DNA from 2 places in the Paenibacillus sp. FSL F4-0243 genome. Region 2 is predicted to be linked to the other one. Evidence: predicted binding sites of a transcription regulator. Region 2 holds the regulator's gene; the other holds the start of a gene.

Region 1 (3,323 bases), 2.9 Mb from region 2:
ATGGATTCCCTGCTTCAAGATGGGCGAGCGAATACGTGGACAATACTTGGTTCCTGGTTGATCTCGATGAAGTGAAGGAAATGGATACGGTTCGAATCGATTGGGAATATGCTCGTGCCGATAAATACAAACTTCTTGTGTCGAACGATAAACAGAACTGGATCAATGTCATGCCAAATGACGGAATTATTACCGCGCATGATTGCAAAGAAACGATTCAGTTCAACCCGGTTAAGGCAAGATACATGAAGTTACAAGGCATAAAAAGAGCAACCGATTACGGATATTCCATCCACGAGTTTGGTGTCTATAACCTCTCGGGCGCTGTAGACGTGAAGGGCATTGAGGGCATACAAGTAAAGGTTGACGAGGAAACGAAAAAAGTAACGATTGATGGATTGCTGATGAATGGCGTCCTTACAAATGTGAAGTTGAAGGTGCTTGATCCAAAAGGCAAGGTTCAACTCGAAAATGAGACGAAGAGTACAGTCGCGGGAAGCTTCCAATTCACATTCAAACTTACGGGTAATTTAAAGGGAACCAATGAGGCGTATCTATCGACTGGCTATATGAGCGAGCCTGTAAAAGTGACCTTTGAATACTCAAAAGAAAACCCGGGTAAAGGTCACGATAAGTAATGGAGAAATAATTAATCCAAGCAGCAATACGACCCGCGCTGAAACTTCCTGTACCGGTTATCGAATTATCTGTCCGAGTAAGACTAATAACCGAAGTAAAAACGTTTGAGGCGTAACATAACAAGCCGATTAGGTACCAGACCACGGGGTCTATACCTAATCGGCTTGTTTCTATGTAGACGTGACAAATAGAGGATTAGATTATATCAAGATATTATTCAGGTTTTAGTGGGATTGTATTATGTATTGTATAATAGAACGACTGCCTCAGCAGGTATTTATAATATAGAACATAGGAGGATCCATGTCCTGGAGCAAATTGAAGCAACAACTGGAGAGTTTTCTCTGTCCTGCGTTATACGGCAGGGTTGAATATCGCGCAAGCAGTTACCGTTATTTACCTGATAAATCAGGGGATTGTTATATTTCGGTAGATAAAAAGAACGTACTTAATATGAATGATAGAACTAGCTCAATTAGATGGTATCAGACGGAGCAGGAGATTAAGAATGATACAGATCTTCAAATTCCTATCAACCATGAAGACATTGAAGCGGTTAGAAAAGATAGTAAGGGGATCATCCCGGAGGATCGTTTAATAGTCATTGCAAGAAGCAGAAAAATATCAGAAGTTGCAAAGGCGCTTTTGTCAGCACAGACGTCATTAAGTAAATCGAATTTTATTGTTATAGCTACTAAGTATTTATCTATTTCCATAGAGGAGAGCTTAGAAAGCGACGATATCTTATTGAATATTCTAGCTTTAGTGGACAGACGAGTTGGAAAAAAGCGAATTTTAAACATGAGCGAGAAGATGAAGTTAAAGCATCCAAGTGTGCAATATTTTTATGAACTAAGGCGTAGTATATTATAAAAATAAATAACTTCATTGAATATTCAAGAAACACTCCCTACAAAAATCCCTAATTCTACGCGACTTCTTCCCACCATAACAATAGCCATGATAATGAGAGGGATGTTCGCATATAGTGCATATGGAATCGGAGAATGTCGCTCTACTGGTAAGGAAGGGTACAGTGTTATGAGATCCTTATATTTATTGGACTTTACGGACAAGTTTGAGGAAAAATCGTTATTGAAGAGATGGCATCATTGCTGTCTCTTTTTTGTTTCTTTGGTCACTTTTTTAGCATTGCTCTGACTCTGGTTCCCGCTACGGCATCCTACGATCACAAGTATGAAAGACTGCACGAAAATTAGCGTTGATGCTTATGTTCAAGCTCTCTCTGCTCTGCTAGGTGACGGGAATCATAGACGTACTTACGTGATGTTGCTACGATGTTCCATGGAAATTAAGTGAAAGTGATCACAAGAAATTACAGAAGGAGTTATTTATCGTGAAAAGAATCGTAACACTGAGCACCCGCAAGCTGATGGATACCGCAAAACACGGCGGATGCGGCGCATGCCAGACATCTTGCCAGTCCGCTTGTAAAACTTCCTGCGGCGTTGCAAACCAGAAGTGTGAAAATGCAATGAACAGATAGGATTCGGAATTTTACCGCCCATTACTCTGCTGATGGGCGGCTATTTTTAAGAAATGGATACTATCCCTAAAGGATGGCAAAGCCGTTTCTACTTGTGTGCAAAAGGAGCTTGATTAGTAAGTATGATTCATCAATATAAACTAAACGGATACAATATCGTGCTCGATACCTATAGTGGCTCGGTGCATGTTGTTGATGACCTAGCATATGAAATTATAGCGGATTATGAGAAAACTTCTGTCGAAAAAATCGTGACAATGCTGTTGGATAAATATAAAGATGATTCCAGCATTTCCGAGAGCGACATTCGAGAAACCATCGCGGATATCGAGGAACTTAAAAATGATGGACAGCTCTTTACAAAAGATGAGTATGAGAACCTCTCGCTCGATTTAAAAAAACGGAAAACTTATGTTAAGGCACTCTGCCTCAATGTTGCGCATACCTGTAATTTGTCATGCGATTATTGCTTCGCTAGCCAAGGGAAATACAATGGAGATCGAGCAATCATGAGCTATGAGGTTGGACAAAAAGCTATCGATTACCTGCTTGAAAATTCGGGTCATCATCGTAATCTTGACATCGACTTTTTTGGCGGGGAACCGCTCTTGGCTTGGAAAGTGGTTAAACAGATCGTAGCTTATGCAAGAAGCAAGGAACAAGAATACAAAAAGAAGTTCCGCTTCACCTTCACGACGAACGGGATGCTGCTGAACGATGAGGTCACTGAGTTTTTAAATCAGGAAATGTACAATGTCGTATTAAGCCTGGATGGAAGAAAAGAGGTTCATGACCGACTTCGCCAAACGGTTAACGGAAAAGGCAGCTACGATCATATTGTTCCGAAGTTCAAGGAATTCGTTCGTAAGCGCGGGGACCAAGAGTACTATGTTCGAGGAACTTACACTCGTAACAATGTCGATTTCACCAACGATATATTTCATATCGCAGACCTTGGTTTTGACAAGATCTCTATGGAACCAGTCATCTGTGATCCAAAGGAGCCCTATGCACTTACCGAGGAGGACCTGCCGGAGATATACAACCAGTACGAAATTCTCGCCAAGGAAATGATCGGTCGCGGTGAACAAGGCAAGGGGTTTACCTTTTATCACTACATGCTTGACCTCTCAGAAGGGCCTTGCATCCAGAAGAGAATTACTGGCTGTGGTTCAGG
Region 2 (3,323 bases):
CACCGCATTTTCATCCCACACGGATTTCTGCGCTTTGGTTACCTCTGTCAGACCAGCACTGGTTTTAGCGACATCCTTAGCGATATCTCGCTCGTTCCATTGATCTTTCATAATATAAGCATAGAACTGGATAAGTCCAAACAGAAGGAGCAGAATCAGAACTGACCCCAGGAGGATCCATTTTTTCCTTTTCTTCAAGGTACAGCTCCCTTTCTAGTAATATATCTTTTTTGATTATATAACACACCTGTGTGTTTATCCAAAGTTTCATATCCAATTCAATGATCTAATTATCAGAAACACAAAAGGCTGTAACTTTGCAATCGCAGAAAGTCACAGCCTTTCAGTTATTCGTTATGATCTTAGACTACCGTTTAAGCAGTCCATCAAATGATTCTTGCGCCTTACGACGGATTGCTTCCTCATCTAGCGTTACACATTCTCCATGTTTTACAACCTGTTTACCATTCACCCATACATGCTCAACATCCTTGGCACTGGCAGAGTATACAGCATGAGACAACAGATCTGTGTGTGGTAGCAAATGCGGCTGGTCTATATCAATCGCGATAAAGTCCGCTTTCATGCCAACAGCGAGTCTACCCACATCATTTAAAAAGATAGACTTTGCGCCATACTCTGTAGCTATACGCAGCGCTTCCGGAGCTGGAACAGCCGTCGGATCACCACTTACACCTTTATGGATGAGGGCTGCAAGACGCATCTCTTCAAACATATCCAGGTTATTATTGCTTGCCGCACCATCTGTACCCAGTGATACCTTCACACCAGCCTTTAGAAGATCCGTAACCCGAGCCACTCCACTAGCCAGTTTCAGATTACTTCCTGGGTTATGAGACACGCCTACATCATGACGAGCCAGTATCTCGATCTCTTCATCATTCAAATGAACGCCATGTGCAACAATAGACGGACGTGTGAACATTCCAAGCTTCTCTAAATGCGCTACAGGCCGAAGTCCGTAATCCACCACATTCTGCTCCACTTCGCGTTTGGTCTCGGACATATGGGTATGCATCGGTAAATCCAAATCATGTGCCGCTTGAACAAACTTAACAAAGAAGTCCGGTGGGCAAGTATATGGGGCGTGTGGCGAGATCATCGTCGTAATTCTACCATCAGCCTTACCATGCCAATTTCGTGCAAAAGAAATCGCTTCCGCAAGCTTGTGATTTTGTACTTCCTCTGGGCATAATCCGATTACGCCTCTCATCAGTACAGAACGAATGCCTGATAATTCGACTACCTCTGCTACTCGATCCATATGATCATACATATCCAAGAAGGTTGTAGTACCACCTTTTAGCATTTCCAGTACCGACAAGGAGGTTCCCCAGTATACATCTTCTCCAGTGAATTTCGCTTCCATCGGCCACATCTTCTCTTGAAGCCACACCTGAAGTGCTAAATCATCTCCATAACCACGAAGCAATGACATTGCCGCATGGCCATGTGTGTTTACCAGACCTGGCATAAACAGCAGACGACTGCCATCAACAACTTGTACATCATCTTCCATTAAAGGCTCTTCTTTTCCTATGTAAGTGATCAAATCATCTTCAATAGTCATATATCCATTCAGAACCGGCTCATCCGTTCCCGGAATAAGAAAACGCCCGCCCTTAATAATCGTTTTACTGCTCTTCATTTCCGGTTTCTTCCTTTCCGTCTTTCAAATAATAAGCAAGGCTTTGCAAATCCGTTGTAAAATCGGCAGCATGAACCCGGATATTCGATGGTGTTTTTAGAATCACTGGTGCAAAATTCAAAATCGCCTCAATGCCAGACTCAATGAGAATATCTGCTACATTCTGCGCTTCTGAATCAGGCACAGTAATGATCCCAATTCGAATACCTTGCTCACGAACCGTCTGACCAAGCTCCTCCATCGGTTGAACGGTAAGAGAGTTAATTTTCCGCCCTACCTTAGGTGCATAGGAGTCAAATATAGCGGTAATCTTCATAGTATCTTTCAGATAAGCATTGTAATTAGATAATGCATGTCCAAGGTTACCGGCACCTACTAAAGCCACATTCAATTGTTGATCCAGCTTCAGAATATGACGGATTTTTTCAATAAGATAAGTTACGTCATACCCGATACCTTTTCTACCAAAGTCTCCAAAATAAGCTAAATCTTTACGAATTTGAGCAGGATTCAAATCAAGTTTTTGTCCTAGTTCTTGTGAGGAAACGGTTAATATTTCACGTTTCTGGAGATCATTCAGGAAACGCAAGTACACAGGAAGTCTGCGAACAACGGCTTCTGATATTTTATCCGATTTCATAATTTACCTCCTAATTTAAGTGATATTCTGTTCAAATCCTATCGAAATTTCTGCACCTCGTCTCAATGAAGAGCGGTATTCTTATACCGCCCTTCATTGTAGAGTGATTAATTAGAGGGAAGACGCCCTTTTCAAGAAACGCCTCCGTCCTCCAACCACTCCGCTATTCGAGGAACCATTTGATCCGTAAGCATATGCTCCATTTTCGGGCCAGGCAACGAATACAGGAAATACTTCCCATAGTGAGATTCGATCACCCTTGTGTCATACACAATAACAATACCCCGATCTTGCGCTGTCCGCACCAGTCTTCCAAATCCTTGCTTAAAGCGGATAACTGCCTGAGGAACAGACAACTTCATGAACGGATTCTTCTTCTGGGCTTGTAATAACTCAGACTTCGCTTCCGCTAGGGGGTGATTCGGCGGTTGAAATGGAAGCCTCACGATAGCCAAGCATGTTAATGCTTCACCCGGAATATCTACACCCTCCCAAAAGCTGCTTGTTCCTAACAGCACAGAGGCTGCACTGTCCTGAAAACGGCGGATCAGCTTACTACGGCTGCCCCCCTCCACGCCTTGACCTAGCACCGTGATCTCTTGTGAGGCTAGAGCCTCTTTCAGAGGATCATAAACCTGGCGTAGCATCTTGTAAGAAGTAAACAGGACAAGCATCCGCCCACGTGTTGTAATAGCTGCTTCTGCTAGTGACTGTACGAGTGTATCGACAAATCGGGCATCGCCTACACTCCCCTTCACACTTGGGAAATCCCGCGGAATAACTAACAGCGCCTGCTCCCGATACTTAAAGGGAGAAGGCAGGAGTGATGTCATCAGACGCCCCTCTTCCGCAGCTTCATTAAGTCCGAGATTATCAATCATAAACTGGAAAGATTTATCCACAGAGAGTGTCGCCGAAGTTAGTACGATACTTTTCTTCTTGTCGAAAAACAGCTCCTTAAGCTGATTACTAACATCAACAGGAACGGCATACAGCTGTAGCGATTTACTGCGA

The links. The regulator Rex, encoded in region 2, represses fermentation and respiration genes when NADH is low (regulators of the CRP and FNR family bind a similar motif). The targets are predictions, from matches to a motif close to TTGTGAAATATTTCACAA.
Region 1: a site for Rex is predicted at 1,954-1,971, ahead of scfA (six-cysteine ranthipeptide SCIFF). Genes of this name have one in related genera too.

The regions. Positions count from the first base shown of each region.
Region 1 covers NZ_CP150151.1:775,180-778,502, forward strand. The annotation lists gene NSS87_RS03430 (DUF4855 domain-containing protein) at 1-638, shown strand, start outside; gene NSS87_RS03435 (hypothetical protein) at 943-1,512, shown strand; gene scfA (six-cysteine ranthipeptide SCIFF) at 1,997-2,146, shown strand; gene scfB (thioether cross-link-forming SCIFF peptide maturase) at 2,269-3,323, shown strand, end outside.
Region 2 covers NZ_CP150151.1:4,804,190-4,807,512, forward strand. The annotation lists gene NSS87_RS21400 (DUF5590 domain-containing protein) at 1-198, opposite strand, end outside; gene NSS87_RS21405 (amidohydrolase) at 368-1,669, opposite strand; gene NSS87_RS21410 (redox-sensing transcriptional repressor Rex) at 1,656-2,309, opposite strand; gene dinG (ATP-dependent DNA helicase DinG) at 2,441-3,323, opposite strand, start outside.